3 regions of the Vulcanococcus sp. CPBay_Sum15L08_68 genome follow, and region 2 is predicted to be linked to each of the others. Evidence: predicted binding sites of a transcription regulator. Region 2 holds the regulator's gene; each other region holds the start of a gene.

Region 1 (6,034 bases), on a different contig from region 2:
TATTGCCCGGCCTATCGCCCTCGCCACGGAGAGAGCCGGCCCGACTGGGAGGTGTTCGCGGAGGTGGGTCGGCGCCTGGGCTTTGAGGAGCAGTTCAGCTACGACTCCGCGGCTGAGGTGTACGCGGAATTCAGTCAGCTCACGGCCGGGCGTCTCTGTGATGTCTCTGGCTTGAGTCATGCCCTGTTGGAGGAGGCCGGCCCCCAGCAGTGGCCCTTCCCGGCGGGCAGTTCAGCCACCACCGAGGCCAAGCGGCTCTACAGCGACCATCAATTCGCGACACCCTCGGGGCGCGCTCGCTTCTGCATCGACCAACCCCTGGGATTAGCGGAACCTCCCTGCGAGACCTATCCGCTGGTGCTCACCGTGGGCCGGTATCTCGGTCAATGGCACACCATGACCCGCACGGGAAAGGTCGATCGGCTGCAGACCATGCATCCCGAGCCGCTGCTTGAGATTCACCCCCAAGATGCCCTTGAGCTCAAGCTGCGGGATGGGGAGTTGGCGGCTGTGAGTTCACGCCGCGGACACATCACCGCCAACGTCAAAGTCACCGATCGCATCCGCCGGGGGTCGGTGTTTCTTCCGATGCATTGGGGGTTTACCCAGGAGAAGGCCTGCGAGGCCAATACCTTGATGCACGATCAGGCCTGTCCCGTCTCCAAGCAGCCTGAACTCAAGGCCTGCGCGGTCATCGTTGCCCCGGCGGTGTCGGTGGTCAAACCGGTGGAGCAGGAGGCGGGGCGCCTGGAGGCCCTGCGGCGCTGGTTCAGCCCAGCACTTCGCTAAAGGCGGCCTCCAAGTTGTGGTGGTCATGCCCTGGCCTGGCCAGCTTGCACAGGGCAAACCGCTCTAATTCGTTGAGCGCGACCCATTGCTCTGTTTGCAGGGGGATGCCGCGGAGTTGCGCGGCCTCGATCAAGACCTCGGGAATCTGCTGCGGGTTTTGCCAGGGCTCGCCGCTGGCGATCGGCAGCGTTTTGGCCTGACCGTCGGCCATGGCCTCCGTGCGACTCAAGAGGTGCTCCCCCAGTTGCTCAAGCGCGTCTTGGGTGTCGAGCCAGTCGACAAGTGTTTGCCGCTCGTCTTGGTTGAGGGCGAGCCAATGGTTGAGCTTGAGCTTGATGCCGCAGAGGTCCAGCTTGCGGCGCACGCAGAGGGGAATGCAGCGCCAGTTGCCGATGAAATCGCTTTCAAAGTCAAAGCAATGGCTTGCTGAGGGGGCCTCAGTTGTCACGGCCAGACGTCGTTCTGGTAGTGATTTTGACGCTTCTGAGGATTGCTTGCTCCCGGCGGATGGGTTTGGTGTCAACGGCGGCCAAATCGGTGCGTTGGTCTCTTCAAACTCCCTTCAATTCTTCCGTTCACCATGCGTTTGGCCGTTGCTCTTGGGGTTCTGCTGGGCAGTTCCCACGGCTGGGTGAGCAGCGATCGACTTCTCGCAGGGGCGGCCGCCTGGTCCATGGCGCCGGCGGCGTCCACAACGTTTTGGACCGGTTCAGCTGGCGAGGGTTGGCTGACGTCTCCATAGTGGATGGGTTGAATCCCCCATGCCGTCATGGCAACCAAAACTGGAGTTGCGGTTCAGGGCCGCCATCCCCTGACGATCGCCACAGGTTTCCTTGGAGCCTTTGTTGTCGCCTCCTTGGGCGTCCAACTCATCCGTAGTGCCTCCATCTCGGCTTCCGCACCCGCGTCGGTGCAGCCCGTGATTGCTGGCCAAGCGGCGATGTGGCAGGTGCTGGGCGAGCGCTGATTGGTTGCTCTCAGCCCATCTCCTGGCGCAGACGCTGGAGGTGGGCCATCACCACCCCCGAGCTCAGCAGGTCCCGGCAGCGCTCGAGGCCGTCGGTGAGGTTCGCCTCCAGTCCGGCCTGCCAGAGGTAGGTGCCTGCATTCCAGATCAAGGCGGTCGCGAGTTCCCCTTGCCCGCCTAGGGCGGCGGCCGCTTGGTTCCCCCAGGTCTCCAGCCCGTCCCAAAGCGGGTCGGCTCCGTAGCAACCGTTGTCGCGGGGGTGGAGAATCTGGCGCCCGTCCTCCTCTCGGGTTGGACGACCCGTCACGCAGGCCCGACTGATCGGCAGATCGGTGCTCCCCTCGAGGCCTTTGACGGTCAGCACGTTGGTTTCCCCCGCTAAGTCCAGTGCCTTCCAGGCCCGCGCTTCGGTTGGCGGGTGGACAAAGCCACTGACCAGCAGGTGCTCGCCCTGGTGCGCAGTCCAGAGCAACTCGAGGCTGGCCAGCGGTGGCCGCTTGCCGAGATCCTCGCGGTAAGGGATCAGGGTTTCGGCATCCGGGAGGTGGTCCGGTTGATGGACCAACGCCAGATCGCAAGCGTTGAGCTTGGCCTGGACCCACTCGACGCTTCGGCCGGCGAGCTGCAGGCCCAAGCAGGCGAACAGCTCCTGGGCCGTGATCCCGTATTTCACGGGGATGCGGCCGGCCCCTTGCAGCACCACGGGGAGTCCGGCACTCGAGAGCACCAGGGCGGTTAGGGGGTAGATCGGAGCGGTGCGCGTGCGCCCGTCAAAGGGCATGCCGAAGCTGATGGCTGGCTTGCCGGTTGTCAGCTGCGGGCCCCGCTTTCGGTACACATCCAGCATCCCGGTGAGCTCCTGAGGCTCAGGCCGGCGGATGCGGTGGGCGATCAGGAAGGCGCCGATTTGGGCCGGGCTAGCGGCCCCATCGAGCATCAGTTCCAGAGCGTGGGCGGCTTCTTCGCGCGTCAGTCCACTACTGGTGTGCTCGCCACTGCCGACTTTGCGCAGATAGGCCTTGAACAGCTCACGGCCATTCGGCGGGCCGTCGGTTGGGGGAGCGGCGTAGGTCAAGCCGACAGAAGAGCTCGTTCTCACTGGATTCTCCGTGCCGACAAGGCCCGATCTGGTAGCAGCAGCTACCAAGTTGTTTCAGGCTCGGTAACAAAGGCTGCGAAGTTGATCCCCATCTGCAGCGAATCTGACATGCGAGCAGAACGCAGATTGCGCTTCATTCTGTTCACTCCTCTCATCAATTCTGGCCTGTCTCCATGACGGTTACTCCTGTTTCAATGCCCTCGTTGGCAGCTCCCTCTCCCGCCACAATCACGGCGACGTTGATGGCGGCGAAGAAGGCCAAAGGGCTGAGCTTCGCTGATCTGGAGGCCGCCCTGGGTCGCGATGAAGTGTGGATCGCTTCGCTGTTCTACTGCCAGTCCACCGCTTCGGCTGAAGAAGCCCAAAAGCTGGCTGAACTGCTCAGCCTTGACCATGCCATTACCGAGGCACTGCAGTCGTTCCCGACCAAGGGCGGTCTGGATCCTGTGATCCCGACTGATCCGCTGATCTATCGCTTCTACGAGATCATGCAGGTGTACGGAATGCCCCTGAAGGACGTGATCCAAGAGAAGTTTGGTGATGGCATTATGAGCGCCATTGATTTCACCTTGGATGTGGACAAAGTTGAAGACCCTGCTGGTAACCGAGTGAAGGTCACCATGTGCGGCAAGTTCCTTCCTTATAAGAAATGGTGAGCTTCGGCTCCCAAAGCAAAAGCCCACCAACGGTGGGCTTTTTTTGTGGCGAATTGTAGAAATGAATAGTTATGCCAAGGCCTGCTCGACCAGGGCTTGATGCCTGACCTGAGCCTTGAGTTGACGCCGCAGCGGCTCTTCTAAGGCTGTGCCAGCCAATTCGCCTCGAAGCTCCAGCAGCTGCTGGCAGCATTCCAGGCTGCCGATGCAACCGAGGGCCTGGAGTGCCGCTTCAGCGACGCGGGGCAGAGCTTCGGTGCTGATGCAGCCGCGAATGGCAGCTAAGACGCTGGGTTCGTTGCGCCGTTGCAGCAGCTTGATCGTGGCAATCACCACATCGGCGCGAAAGTCCTGCAGCAGAGGCGTCGTCAGGCGTAGGACCTCCTCGGCCGTCAGGCTGCGATTGCGGAAGGTCAGCAGGCTGAGGCCTGCCAGGCGATGGCTCTGGCCAGGTGCGCTCAGCGCTGATTCGATGATCCTGAAATCGATCAGATTGCCCCAGCAGCCGAGGGCTTCGAGCACATCGGGCTCCAGGGGTCCGGCCTCTGGCAGCCAGGCCAGGAGTTGGGTGCAGGCCTGGGGGTGATGACAGATTCCCAGGGCGCGAATGAGGGGCAGAGAAATGCCCTGCGATTGGCAGAGGGGAAGGATCAAGGCAATGGCCTCGGGTCCGGCCATCCCCAGCCGCTCAGCCAGGCTGAGGGCAAGGGTGGGATCGGAGACCCGAGGCAGCAGAGCGCTCAGTTCTTCAGGGGTGAGGGGCTGCCGCCGCCAGCGTCCGAGCCGCTCGCTCAGAGCAGCTTCCTCATGGGGCTGAAGAAGGTCAGAGGCAGGGGCGACAGCGAGTCCCATTGATCAGCGAGCCCCCAGCTCGGCGGCCAGTTCCCGCTCCAGCTTGTCGTCGTGCTCACTGGGGAGAACGTTGGGCATCTTGGTGCGGTGGGTGCTGTAGAAGAGCATCCCGATGAAGACCATCCCGCCCACGATGTTGCCGAGGGTGACGGGGATGAAGTTCCAGACGATCACCTTGCCGAAGGACACACCGGAGCCCAGCAGGGGGCCGGCGGTATGCAGGAACTGGTTCACCACGATGTGCTCCATGCCCATCGTTTGGAAGGCCGTGATCGGCAGCCAGCAGGCCAGCAGCTTGCCGGGAACGCTCTTGCTCACCAGGGCCATGGTCACGCCCAGGCAGACCAGCCAGTTGGCGACCATGCCCCGCAGGAAGGCCAGGAAGAAGCCAGTGCTGCCAAGGGCTTCGTACTTGGTGACCACATTCAGCTTGTTGAGCTTGATGATCGTGGCGGCCACGACCTGCCAGCCCTTACCGCCGTCGGCAGCGGCCAGGGGCTCAACGGTGCCGGCGCTGGTCAGGCTGGCCCACATGATCAGGGCAACAACGGCGGTGCCGATGAAGTTGCCAATCCAGACCCAGGCCCAGTTGCGGAAGGTGGCGCTCCAGCTCGCCTTGCCGGCCCAGACGCTCATGGGCAGCAGGGCGAAGTTGCCGGTGACCAGCTCCATGCCGAAGAGGACGATGCTGGCGAAGCCGAAGGGGAAGAGCAGCGAGCCCAGGAAGGGCATCTTGCTCTGGGCGGCCACGGTCAGGGCCAGGATCACGGCGAGACCGAGGATGGCTCCGGAATAGAAACCGCGGATCAGCAGGTTCTTGACGCTGACGGTTGCTTTTTTGCCGCCGGCAGCAATCATGCCGTCGACTAATTCGTTGGGTAGGACATAGTCCATCTGTGAAGCTGTCGCGCTCATGTTTTGCTCTGCAAGTGATGTGTGAGGAAAGGAATTAACCGCTAATGCGGTTCATCAAGCGAGAAATGATGTCTTGGCTGCCTTGGGGCCTGTTGACGGCAGCTTTGTCAGTGCCACTGCTGCTCAGCCAATTCACAAACCGAGAGAAGACATCTCTCTTTTGTTGCGTCGTTGATGAAGACATGCGTCCGAAGTTGAGGGTGAGACGGTGCGATCTGATTGAGGACAGGCTTCAGAAGAAAGGAGCACCTGGTCTCAAAAATGCCGGTAAATGTGTAGTGCGGACTGCGGCTTTTTACGTCCTGGGCTTGGCGCCAAACTGTTCAATGAGAACCTCTTTCAGCACCGCTTGGATTTCACTGGCGGGAACTCCTTTGCGGTGCATCTCGCCGATTTGAGGGTTGGCACCTTGGGAGCCGCCAATGGTGATGTTGTAGCCCTCGCCCATGCCGCCATCGGGCTGTTTGGTTTTGGTTCCGGTGAGACCAATGGCGCCCATGTAGGCCTGGCCGCAGGTGTTGGGGCAGCCCGTCCAGTGGATCTTCAGTTCCTCCGGAAGGACCAATTCACGATCCAGCGCTTCAGCAGCAGCGAGGGCTTGATCCTTGGTGTTGGTGAGGGCAAAGCTGCAGTAGCTGTTGCCGGTGCAGCTGACGGTGCCAGCGGCAATGTGGCTGGGGTTCAGGCTGAAGCGCTGCAGCAGTGGTTCCGTTTCAAAGGCCTGGAGTTGAGCGCTGCTGATGCCGGTAAAGATCA
Region 2 (6,034 bases):
TTGGTGCGGGTCGAGATCGGGGCGGACGGCGTTCAGCAGCTCTGGGGAGCCGATGGTGTGCCCCAGCTCTCGGGCCCTTTGCAATGGCGCCGTTGGAGCGATCAGGGCGAGTTTTGGGATGCCTGGGACATTGCGGCGGACTACCGCGAGCAGCCGCTGCCTTTGACTTGGCAGGGAGCACCGGAACTGGTGGAGCAGGGACCGCTCTGTTGCCGCTTTGTCGTCCGCGGCCGCTGCGGCCAAAGCACGCTTCGACTCGACATTCAGCTGCGGGCCGCCTCGCCGTATCTGGAGCTGGCTTTGACGGTCGATTGGCGCCAGCGCCATGAGCTGTTGCGGCTGGAATTGCCCTTGGCGCAGGTTGCTCAGCGCTATGCCGCGGATACCTCTGCGGGGGTGCTTGAGCGGCCGGCCCAGCCCCTGACGGCTAGGGAGCAGGCGCGCTGGGAAGTGACGGCCATCAGTTGGCTGGCCAGTCAGGCGAAGGCTGGAGCGGGTGGTCTGGCGGTGCTGCTGGATGGGCCCCAGGGCGTCTCCGCCACCCCCGATCAGCTGGGGGTCTCCTTGCTTAGAGCACCCACCTGGCCTGACCCCTCGGCCGATAACGGACACCAACGGCTTCGGCTCGCGTTGGTCCCTTGTGCAGCCGGGTGGGCGTCGGCCGGGGTGCCTCGTTTGGCGCAGCGTTTTCGAGAACCGCTATGGATTCGCCCGGCCCAAAAGGCGGCCCAGCAGGCGGAGGTCTTCGCTCCGATCGACTTGATGGAGGGCATGGGTCCAGCCAATCCCCAGATCCGCGTGCTCAGCTGCAGGCCCGGCTCAACCCCAGGGCAGCTGGCGCTGAGGCTGCAGAACCTCAGCCCTCAGCGACAGAGCTGGACGCTGGGCTCGCCACGGCGTTGGCGCCGGGGGAATGCTGAGACCTGGCAGAGCGGAGCTCTTGTGCTCAAGCCCTGGCAGGTCGTCGCGTTAGAGCTGGTTTAGTCGTCGTGGTCGTCAAAGGGGTCGCTGAGCTGCTTCGACGGAGGACCAAAGGCGGTGTAGATCCCGAAGCCGGTGAGGCCCAGCAGCACAGCCAAGACGGCCAGTGCCACAGACATGGCTGGGGAGGTGGTTTCCATCACAACTCTCGACGGGGCCAGCCGCTCAGGCGGCCAGGCCCCTTACAGTAACGAGACCTACTCCTTGCCAGAGAGCACAGCCCGACATGGCTCAACGCACCCGCCTGGGAGATCTGCTTCGCCCCCTGAACTCCGAGTACGGCAAGGTTGTGCCCGGCTGGGGCACGACCCCCGTGATGGGCGTGTTCATGGCCCTGTTCCTGGTGTTCCTGCTGGTGATCCTCCAGCTGTACAACAAGTCCCTGATCCTCGACGGCATCACCGTCAACTGGAACGGCATCGGCTGATCCGATGAACGTGTTTGGGATCGGATTGCCTGAGATGGCGGTGATTGCCGCCGTGGGTCTCTTGGTGTTCGGTCCCAAGCGCTTACCCGAATTGGGTCGCACCCTTGGAAAAACCCTGAAGGGTTTTCAGTCCGCCTCGAAGGAATTCGAGCAGGAGTTCCGAAAGGCGGTCGACACGGTGGAAGCGGAAGTCACCCAGGCTTCTGCTGAGCCCCAGCCTCAACTCAAGGCCGACGACGAGCAAGCGGCCGGTTGAAGGACTCCATGGCTCCTTTGAGTCTTGTTGTTGGTTTAGGGAACCCGGGCGAGAAGTACGCCGGAACCCGCCACAACGTCGGATTTATGGCGCTGGAGCAGCTGGCCAAGCGTCAAAACAGCAGCTTTAAGCAGCAGTCCAAGCTCCACGCCCTCGCCGCGGAGGTGGGACAGGGTGCTGAACGCCTGCGTCTGTTGATGCCTCAGACCTACATGAACGACAGCGGTCGTTCGATTCGTGCTGCTCTCGATTGGTTTGGCTTCGAGCCCAACCAGATGCTGATCCTGGTGGACGACATGGATCTCCCCCTCGGTCGCTTGCGCCTGCGGCTCTCGGGCGGTGCTGGCGGGCATAACGGTCTGCGCAGCACCATTGCCCATCTCGGTGGCCAAGAGTTCCCCCGCTTGCGCATCGGGATTGGCGCTCCTGCCTTGAATCCGGTGGAGCGTAAGCAGCGCACTGTCGGCCACGTCCTCGGCCGCTTTGCCGTCGCCGAACAGCCGGTGCTCGAGGAGGTCATCGATGAGGTCTTGGCTGGTCTGGATCTGATTCAGCGCCTGGGGTTTGAGCGGGCTGGTAACAGGCTCAACGGTTTTGTTGCTCCCTCTGCCGCCAAGCTGGTCGAGCAACCCACTGCCTGAGTCCGCGTGAGTCGCCTCCCCACGACAACGGCGCAATTGCGGGTGCTGCGCCAAAGCTTTAGCCAGCGGGTGCTGGAGGGTGAGGTCAGCGCTGGAGGGTTCGAGTGGACCTTCGCCTGGTTCTTTGACCGCGGCGAGCTGCAGGTGGAGCCCTCCCTGGGCCGGGCCTTGATCCAGGACGCGTTGCTGCGCTTCCTGTTGAAAACGGACTACCAGCTGGAGGCGGGTGGGGACTACGCCTTCAGCGTGCGGGCCAGGTTTTAGGCAGCGAGCTGGCGCAAGACGACCAAGCCAGGTTCCCGCTTGAGCTCCGTTCCCCAATGGCGCTCCAGCAGCAGTTGAGCCACGACATCGTCGTAGTCCCGTGGGGGCAACCTCAGGCCCTCGGGAAGCAATCGCCGCCAGCCCCTGGGGGGCTCCAGCTGCCAGTAGCGGGCTCGTGCGGCCAGGGTGGTTCCCGCTTCAGGGATGACCTGGACAGCCAGGCCAAGGTCGTTGAGTTGCCGCTGCCAGTGCTTGCTGCCCGTGCCATCGCCGAGCACAACACCCTCAAGACCCGGACGTTCTCGCCAGATCGCAATCTGCTTGAAGCACTCTTCCGGGGAGAGCACGGCGGCAACCTCGATCTGGCCTGTGCTGTGGTCAGAGCGCACCAAGCCGCATTTGCTGCGGCCGGGATCGAGTCCGATCCAAGTCATTGCGGGCGCTGCCAGCGAATGTCGACGGCAATCGGGTCGGCCAGATCACTGTTGCCTCTGGAGACGGCCTCGAGCTTGGCGGTCTCGCCCAGGGGGCGGTTGACCAGGGCCTCAGCCAGTTGATTGAGGCGTGCTGGGTCAAATTGCAGGCCGTTGGCCAGGGCCCCTTGGCGTTGGGCTCGGGTAAAGGCTGCGGCGAGGAGCAGGTTCAGGCGGCTACGCACCTGATCTGGGGAGCGCTCATCGGCCTCCAGCACGGTGGTGGCCAGTTGTTCTCCACTACGCACCACCCGTTTGTTGGGTCTGACATCCGGGAATGCCACGACCTGACGCTCCCCTTTGAGCACATTGGCCGCTGAGATCAGACTCACGACCCACTCGCCGCGTTTGCTGAGGGTGGTCTCCAATTTGCTGATGTCGCTGCGCGGCACCAACAGGATTTGACGGTTCGGTGTTTCGCCTGGCAGCACGCGCTGGTAGACGTTCAAATTCGTGCGCTGCAGCAGGGCGTGGATCACGTCTCGGGCCTGGCTTGGCTTCTCGATCCGCACCTTGGCCACCTCCAGGATTTGGCCACTGCTGATCACCACATCACCCTGACGTAGGGCAATCAGGTTGCGTTCGAGACGCTCGAGCTCTTGGCTGCTGCTTTTGATCTTGCTGTTGAGCTTGGCGAGCTCAGTGCGGTTGCGCTGGAGATCGGAATCCTTCGCGGCGATGTCACGGCTGAGGCGGTCGCGCTCGGCCTCCAGTTGTTTGCGTTGCTCCATCAGGGGAGCCAGTTCCTTCTGCAGCCGGCTGGCCTGCTCGGCCACCACCTTGAGTTGGCGTTGGGCCTCGCTGCGCTCGTTCTCTGCGCTGCGCAGGGCGCTCCGACTTTGGGCCAGGTCCTTGCGACTTGAGCTCAGGGCATCGCGGCTGTCCCGCAGGCGCTGTTCGATCTGATCGAGTTCGAAGAGCCCCGTGCGCAAGCGATCACTGACGAGCAGCATCAGCCCGAGGGAGATGGCACTGATCAAGCTGCCGGTCAGCACCGTGATCACCACGGCGGTTTTCTTGGGCCGCAACCGGAACAAGCTCAGCCGCGCCTTGCCGACCTTGGATCCCAAGCGATCCCCCAGGGTGGAGAGCACTCCCCCGAGGATCAGCAACGCCAGGATCAGGATCCAGCCGGACACGACGTTGGGCGACGACGATCAGTATCGGTTGCGGTGGCTTGGAACGCAGCTGGGATCGGCCACCAGTTCAGCCGTTTAGCTGAAGCGTTTGGCGAGGGCCAACGGATCGAAGACGGTGATTTTTTTGCGGTCGATTTGCACCAGGCCGTCGTTGCGGAGGTCGCCCAAGAGCCGGGTGATCGTGACGCGGGTCGATCCGATTGCTTCGGCGATGGCCTGGTGGGAGAGGCGCAGGTCGATCGTGATTCCTTCGCTGCTGGGTACACCAAAGTCGCGGCACAGCACCAGCAGGAAACTCACCAGTCGCGAGGACATGTCGCGGTGGGTGAGGGTTTCGATCATGGTCTCGGTTTGCAGGATCCGAGAGGAGAGACCCTGCAGAAGCAGTAGACCAACCGCCGGGTCTTGTTCGATCGCCTTGCGGACGGAGGTGGCGGGAGCCGTCACCAGCTCGACGCGGGTAAAGGCAATCGAGTGATAGAAGCGGTCCGAACGCTGGCCTGTCAGTAGAGACAGCACGCCGAAGAGGCTGTTCTCCCGCAGCAGTGCCACGGTGATTTCCTCGCCGGATTCGTAGACCCTGGAGAGCCGGACCGCACCCCGTTTCAGCAGATAAACCTTTTCGGCGGGGTCGCCGGGGAAAAAGATTGTTTTGCCGCGCTCAACGATTTCGGTGGTGCTACCGCTCAGGCCCCGGATGACATCCAGCAGCGTGGCATTGGGCGGCAGGGGACTCCCCGCGATCGGTGCGATCACTGACGTACCGGTCGTAGGGCTAGGGGAGTAGCGGCTGAATCCTTGCGTTGCCACGACCATTTCAGCGCGACTGAGTTGCCTGGAACCTACGGATCAGTCCAGGGCCGCCCTGTAGCCATTGAAACTAATTTGCTGCCTCTGCCAAGGCCTGCTTCTGGGCCTGCATCAGTTGATCGATGCCGCTTTCCGCTAGGTCAACCAGGCTGGAAAGCTGTTGGCGACTGAAGGGTGCGCCCTCCGCGGTGCCTTGAATTTCGAGCAAATGTTGCTCTTGATTCATCACCACGTTGAGATCGACTTCTGCTCGGCTGTCCTCGCTGTAGTCGAGATCGAGGAGTGCGGCCCCATCCACGAGGCCAACGGAAACCGCCGCCACCTGCCCCACCAGGGGCGATCGTTCCAGCACTCCGCGCTGCTCCAGGCGTTGCAGGCCGAGGGCTAAGGCGGCCCAGGCTCCAGTGATGCTGGCGGTGCGGGTGCCGGCATCGGCTTGAAGGACGTCACAGTCGATTTGCAGGGTCCGCTCCCCCAGAACCTCCAAATCCAGGCAGGCCCTGAGGCTGCGGGCGATGAGGCGTTGGATTTCTTGGGTGCGACCGGAGAGCTTCATCAGCTCCCGTGGCTGCCGGCTGGGGGTGCTGGCGGGGAGCAGCCGGTAGTCAGCGCTCAGCCAGCCCTTGCCGGAGCCTTTACGCCACTTCGGAACACCCTCCTCTAAGCAAACGCTGCAGATCACAGCCGTGTTGCCCGTGTACACCGTGACGGAGCTCAGGGCGAAGCCCATCGGATCCCAAGCGAAGCGCGTGCTGCGCAGGTCCGTTGCGCTGCGGCCGTCCCGCCTGGGTTGGGTGCTGCTCATCGCGGGCTGGCTCAGTGCCTCGATGGTACGGGTGTTTGCACTACAGGTAGTGCTTGTTGCTTGCCGGACGGCCTAACGCCGCTACATTCAGGATCCCAAGCGGCAGCCATGCACTCGATGACGGCCAGCATTGCAGCCACGCCCCGTGCTGGACACCTGCGTCCATTGGCTGTGGTCCCGGCGTCGGCCCCCGCTCGCAGCGTGCGCCTGGCGGCCCAGCAGGAGGGGCAGCTCCAGG
Region 3 (6,034 bases), on a different contig from region 2:
CCATGCCGTGTTCCCCCGTCAGAGCTGCATCCTTGAGCTCCAGGCGATCGACCAATTCCCAGCGTCCGCCGTTGGCTCCGCTGCGGTGGATCTCCAGGGCGGAACGCCAGCAGCCCTGCTCGAGGGACTCCCCCGCGGCGGTTCGCCCCAGGCGCACGACCTCCGCTCCGAGGAAGCTGGCACCCGGTTCCAGCTCGATACGGCAGGTCTGCTCGAACAGGCCATTGGCGTAGAGCACCAGCTCCTGCGGAAGCCATTCGAGTTGGCTGCCCTGTTTGAGTTCAAACCTCAAGGCTTGCCGAGACCAGCGTCCCTGCGGTTGTTGGCGGGAGCGTCCAACGCTTCCGTAGACCTTCTGGGCTGCGACGCTGGTGAGTAGGGCCTGGCTCTGGGGTGCGAGCTGGGCGCTGATCTCGAGTTCGTCACCACCGACCAAGCCCCCGGCGGTGTGCAGGATCGGCAGCTCGCAGTGGCCACTGCTCTGCCACTGGGCGCGCTGCAATTTGAGCGGGGAGCTGGCCTGTCCTTGGTGAATGGTTCGTTCGCCCCCCGCCGAGCCTCTTCGCTCGAACTGGAGCGCGACACGTCCCCTCCAGGTGGATTGCGACTCAGCCATGGCCGCATACTCCGGTCCCACCGGTCCAGCTTTGGTAACAATCGCCACAAAGGTCCAGTGCGGTGGCTCGTCAGGGTGATGGCCCTCGGGTCGCCTCAGGTGGAGCAGGGTTCAGCGATCGTGTTGGTGGAGCGCCGCCCCAAGGGCGTGCTGCCGGAGCCTGGACCCCAGGCGTTGACCTTGGCGTTGACGGCGGATGAGCGCACCAGCCTGCGGGGCCATCGCCGCAGTCGCTGCGGGCGGGATCTGGTGCTGCAGCTTCCCCGTGGTGCTGCCCTGCAGCCCGGTGATCAGCTGCTGAGTGACGACGGCTGTTGGCAGGTTCTGGTGGAGGCGGCACCGGAGCCGGTGATGCAGGTGCGCAGCGCTGAGCCCCTGGCTCTGCTGCAGGCTGCTTATCACCTGGGTAATCGCCACGTGGCGATGGAGCTGCATCCCGACCGCTTGGTTCTGTTGCAGGACAGCGTGTTGGCGGAGCTACTGCGCCAAAGGCAGCTGCAGGTGGACTGCCTGGATGCTCCCTTTCAGCCGGAGGCCGGTGCCTATGCGGGCGTTCCCCATGCCCACTCCCATGGCTGATCGGCAACTGGCGCGGCTCAGGCTCTATCAACTGGTGAGTCCGGCCTTGCCGGTGGGGGCCTTCAGTTATTCCGAGGGTCTTGAGGTCTTGGTTCAGGCCGGTCAGGTCACCTCCGAGCAGGCGATGGAGGATTGGCTCAGCGCTGAGTTGCGGCGTGGTGGGGTGGCGATTGAGGCCGCAGCGCTCGCGCCCTTGATGGCGTTCATGCGCGCCTGGAAAGACGGTGAGCCGCAGGCGGAGCAGGAGCTGCGCAGCCTTGATCAGTGGTTGCTGGTGCAGCGGGAATCAGCGGAGCTGCGGGCTCAGCAGCGGCAGATGGGGCGTTCGCTCCTGCAGTTGTTGGCGGATCTGGGCTGGCCCTTGCCCCGAGCCGGAACGTTGTTGGCCTGGCCGGCGGCCTATGCCTGGGCCTGCGCGGTTTTGGAGTTGGACTCCCCGGAGGTGGAGGAGGCCTACCTCTATTCCTGGGTCGCCAACCAGCTCAGTGCAGCGGTGCGCTTGGTGCCTCTTGGGCCAACCCAGGCCCAGCGGCTGCAGTTGAGGCTCGCTCCGCTTCTCGCTCAGCGGGCTCAGGAGCTGGCGTCGATGGATCCAGAGCAGCAGTGGAATGGCGGCGTCGGTGCGGGGCTGGCCCAGCTGCGCCACGCAGAGCTCTACTCCCGCCTGTTCCGCAGTTGAGCTGAGCACAATGCTGAGAATGAATTGGCGAAGGAGATGACCACCAGTCGTCTGCGGGTTGGTGTGGCTGGGCCCGTGGGTTCGGGTAAGACCGCCCTCGTCGAGGCCCTCTGCCGGCGCCTTCGCGATCGGTTGGAGCTGGCGGTGGTCACCAACGACATCTATACCCAGGAGGACGCCCAGTTCCTGACCCGCGCTGGCGCTCTGGAGCCCGGCCGCATTCGCGGTGTGGAAACCGGGGGCTGTCCCCACACGGCGATCCGGGAGGACTGCTCGATCAATCGAGCTGCCGTCGCGGACCTCGAGGCGGCCTACCCGAATCTCGATCTGGTGTTGGTCGAGAGCGGCGGCGACAACTTGGCGGCGAGTTTCAGTCCGGAGTTGGTGGACCTCTGCATCTACGTCATTGACGTGGCCGCCGGCGACAAGATTCCGCGCAAGGGAGGGCCCGGCATCACCCGCTCGGACCTGCTGGTGATCAACAAGATCGATTTGGCTCCGATGGTGGGGGCCAGCCTGGAGGTCATGGAGCGTGACACCGAGCGGATGCGCTCGGGCCGGAGCTGGTGCTTCACCAACCTCCACAGCGGCGAGGGCCTCGAGCAGGTCGAGGCGTTTTTGTTGCAACAGCTACCGAAGTAGCCGCCGATTGGTGGCCGTTGATACGGCGCAAAGGGTGGTGAATCCTCGGGAGAATTGCCGCGAGTCTGATCAGTCTCGCAATTGCCGATTTGGTGCTTATTGCTACCCGTGAGCGCCTGCCTCGATCAATACATTCCTTGAACCGCTGAACGACGGCGGCGGCCTTCATTGATTCAAAGTTATGGCATCTCCTTTGATGCGAAAGTCTTCGTTGCGTCTGCTGACCGGTGCAACGGCTCTCGCCACCTCTGTGAGTCTGGTGGCTTGTGGTGGTGGTGATTCTGCCTCCAATGTTCAGTACGACGACACGGTCAAGGTCGGGATTCTTCACTCCTTGACCGGCACAATGGCGATCTCGGAGTCCACCCTGGTGGACACTGAGAAGATGGCTATTGATGAGATTAATGCCGCCGGTGGTGTCACCGTTGATGGCAAGAAATACAAGATTGAATACATCGTTGAAGACGGCGCTTCCGACTGGCCGACCTTCGCTGAGAAGTCCAAAAAGCTGATCGATCAGGACAAGGTGCCTGTGGTCTTCGGTGGTTGGACGTCAGCAAGCCGAAAGGCGATGCTGCCGGTCTACGAGTCGAAGGACGCGTTCCTCTACTACCCGATTCAGTACGAAGGTCAGGAGTGTTCCAAGAACATCTTCTACACCGGTGCAACTCCGAACCAGCAGTCGGAGCCTGCAACTGAGTTCATGTTCAAGAAGTCGCCTGCCGCTGGCAAGCCCTTCTTCCTGGTGGGATCCGACTACGTCTTCCCCCGCACCTCCAACACCATCACCAAGCAGCAGCTCAAGTCCCTGGGCGGCAAGGTGGTTGGCGAGGACTACCTGCCCCTGGGTAACACCGAGGTGGCTCCGATCATCGCCAAGATCAAAAAGGCGATGCCCAACGGCGGTGTGATCATCAACACCCTGAATGGTGACCAGAACGTTGCCTTCTTCAAGCAGATCCAGGACGCCGGTCTGACCCCGGCGAATGGCTACTACGTGATGAGCTACTCCATCGCGGAAGAAGAGATCAGCACCATTGGACCTGAGTTCCTTGAGGGCCACTACGGCGCCTGGAACTACATGATGTCGATCGATACCCCGGCATCGAAGAAGTTCGCCGCTGACTTCAAGAAGAAGTACGGCAGCAATCGCATGGTCGCTGACCCGCAGGAGTCGGCTTACAACATGGTCTACCTCTGGAAGGCCGCCGTTGAGAAGGCCAACAGCTTCGATGACGACAAGGTGCGCGAAGCCCTGATTGGTATCGAATTCGATGCGCCCCAGGGCAAGGTCAAGGTGATGCCGAACCACCACCTCTCCCAGACCGTGCGCATCGGTGAGATCACCAAGGACGGTCAGTTCAAGATCCTCCAGTCCACCAATGGTCCTGTGGCTCCCCAGGCCTGGAACCAGTACGAGCCCAGCTCCAAGGGCTACGCCTGCGACTGGACGGACGCCAAGAAGGGTGAGCGCTACAAGCTCTGATCGCCCTTTCCGGTTGCTCTGACTGATGGAGGAGTCCTTCCGGGGGCTCCTCTTTTTCTGCTTTCTCCCTTGCTGCCCCGCTTCGGATTTCCGTGCAATTGCTGTTTGAAAGCCTCTTCAACGGAGTGGCCATCGGCTCGGTCTTGCTGATGGCCGCCCTTGGATTGGCGATTGTGTTCGGCTTGATGGGGGTGATCAACCTCGCCCATGGCGAGCTGATCATGCTCGGCGCCTACACGACCTACGTCGTGCAGCTGATCTTCAAGCTGCCGGCCTTTGAGCCCGTCTACAACCTCTATGTCTTGGTGGCGATTCCGCTGGCCTTCGTGGTGAGCGGCGTTGTCGGAATCCTGCTGGAGCGCACGGTCATTCGCCGTCTCTACGGCAATCCCCTGGAGACCCTGCTGGCGACCTGGGGCGTGAGCCTGATCCTCCAGCAGTTTGTGCGCAGTGTTCCGCTGGCGACGGCTGCTGGAGTGGTTCTCGCCTTGGTGGTGGGCTTCAGCTTGCCGCTGCTCTTGCCGGCCCCCCTGCTCGAAGGCCCGCGGGCGCGGCTGGTGCGTGCCGGCTGCTGGGCCACCTCGGCGCTTGCCGGGGTGCTGTTGGCCGGTGGACTGGCCTCCCAGATCTCGCGGATTGCCCGGGCGACCTCCCGCAACGTTGATGTGACTGCGCCCCAATGGATGCGCGGCGGCCTGGAGTGGGCCGATCTCACCCTGCCGGTGCCCCGGTTGGTGATCATCGCGATGACGGTGGTTTCTGTTCTGGGCGTCACCCTGTTCCTCAACCGCAGCGTTTGGGGAACACGCATACGCGCGGTGACCCAGAACCGCACGATGAGCGACTGCCTGGGTATTCCCACCGACACGGTCGATGTCCTGACCTTTGGCATCGGTTCTGGACTGGCGGGAATCGCTGGTGTGGCTGTCTCGTTGTTGGGTTCGGTGGGGCCGAACGTCGGTGGTTCTTACATCGTGGGCTGCTTCATGGTTGTGGTGCTGGGCGGCGTCGGCAACCTCTTTGGCGCCGTTCTGGCGTCCTTCGCGATTGGTTGGCTGACCGATCTGATCGGCGCCGGCCGTCTGCTCAGCCTCTGGCCGGCCATGCCGTCGCCGCTGGCCGCCACGGTGAAGTTTTTTGCGACCACGAGCATGGCCCAGGTGATGGTCTTCGCCCTGATCGTGCTCTTCCTGCAATTCCGTCCCGCGGGCTTGTTCCCGCAGAAGGGACGCATGGTGGAGGCCTGAACCAATGTTTGGACGCCTTCAACAGTCCCGCTGGCCAAAGCTGCTGCTTTGGGTGGTGATCATCGCTGCGATCGTCGCGGCTCCGGCGGTTCTTCCCGTCTTTCGTCTCAACCTGCTGGGACGCTTTCTCTCCTTGGCGATCGTCGCCCTGGGCATCGATCTGATTTGGGGCTTCACGGGGTTGCTCAGCCTTGGGCAGGGCATCTTCTTTGCCTTGGGGGGCTATGCGGCCGCCATGTATCTGCAGCTGAATAGTTCAGCGGGTTTCCCCAATGGGATTCCGGAGTTCTTCGGTCTCTACGGCGTGAAGCAACTCCCGGCGTTCTGGGTTCCGTTCCATTCGCCCCTGTTCACCCTGGTGGCGATCTGGCTCATCCCCGCGGTGTTGGCCGCTGTTCTGGGGAACCTGGTCTTCCGTAACCGGATCAAAGGGGTCTACTTCTCGATCCTGACCCAGGCGGCCCTGCTGGTCTTTTTCAACTTCTTTAACGGCCAGCAGAAATTGATCAACGGCACCAACGGTCTCAAGACCGATGTGACCCAGCTGTTTGGTCAGATGGTGGGTTCACCAGAGATGCAGCGCGGCTTCTTCTGGTTCACCGCCCTGATGGTGATTGCGGCCTGGGCCTTTGTGCGCTGGGTGGTCCGCGGCCGCTTCGGCGATGTGTTGATCGCCATTCGCGATGACGAGCCGCGGCTGCGCTTTGCGGGATTCAATCCCACCTTGTTCAAGACGATCGTCTTCGCGATTGCCGGTGGTTTGGCCGGCATCGGCGGAGCGCTCT

The links. Region 2 encodes NtcA, which controls nitrogen genes in cyanobacteria. Its sites were predicted from a motif close to GTANCNNNNGNTAC; they were not measured.
Region 1: the regulator NtcA is predicted to act here: its motif matches at 2,887-2,900, upstream of QZ189_RS01160 (anthranilate phosphoribosyltransferase family protein).
Region 3: the regulator NtcA is predicted to act here: its motif matches at 2,609-2,622, upstream of urtA (urea ABC transporter substrate-binding protein).

Annotation. Positions count from the first base shown of each region.
Region 1 is NZ_JAFMFX010000003.1:37,103-43,136, reverse strand. Features, by position in the region: gene QZ189_RS01175 (nitrate reductase) at 1-789, shown strand, start outside; gene QZ189_RS01170 (nitrate reductase associated protein) at 770-1,237, opposite strand; gene QZ189_RS01165 (hypothetical protein) at 1,559-1,756, shown strand; gene QZ189_RS01160 (anthranilate phosphoribosyltransferase family protein) at 1,767-2,831, opposite strand; gene cynS (cyanase) at 3,050-3,511, shown strand; gene QZ189_RS01150 (hypothetical protein) at 3,581-4,363, opposite strand; gene QZ189_RS01145 (formate/nitrite transporter family protein) at 4,367-5,257, opposite strand; gene QZ189_RS01140 (ferredoxin--nitrite reductase) at 5,574-6,034, opposite strand, start outside.
Region 2 is NZ_JAFMFX010000010.1:18,281-24,314, reverse strand. Features, by position in the region: gene QZ189_RS03090 (glycoside hydrolase family 38 C-terminal domain-containing protein) at 1-984, shown strand, start outside; gene psbN (photosystem II reaction center protein PsbN) at 981-1,121, opposite strand; gene psbH (photosystem II reaction center protein PsbH) at 1,208-1,408, shown strand; gene QZ189_RS03075 (TatA/E family twin arginine-targeting protein translocase) at 1,413-1,664, shown strand; gene pth (aminoacyl-tRNA hydrolase) at 1,673-2,305, shown strand; gene QZ189_RS03065 (DUF3146 family protein) at 2,312-2,569, shown strand; gene QZ189_RS03060 (resolvase) at 2,566-3,003, opposite strand; gene QZ189_RS03055 (DUF3084 domain-containing protein) at 3,000-4,181, opposite strand; gene ntcA (global nitrogen regulator NtcA) at 4,257-4,997, opposite strand; gene rph (ribonuclease PH) at 5,062-5,796, opposite strand; gene QZ189_RS03040 (cob(I)yrinic acid a,c-diamide adenosyltransferase) at 5,914-6,034, shown strand, end outside.
Region 3 is NZ_JAFMFX010000003.1:22,406-28,439, reverse strand. Features, by position in the region: gene QZ189_RS01085 (urease accessory protein UreD) at 1-616, opposite strand, end outside; gene ureE (urease accessory protein UreE) at 695-1,195, shown strand; gene QZ189_RS01075 (urease accessory UreF family protein) at 1,188-1,874, shown strand; gene ureG (urease accessory protein UreG) at 1,911-2,516, shown strand; gene urtA (urea ABC transporter substrate-binding protein) at 2,713-4,002, shown strand; gene QZ189_RS01060 (branched-chain amino acid ABC transporter permease) at 4,095-5,249, shown strand; gene urtC (urea ABC transporter permease subunit UrtC) at 5,254-6,034, shown strand, end outside.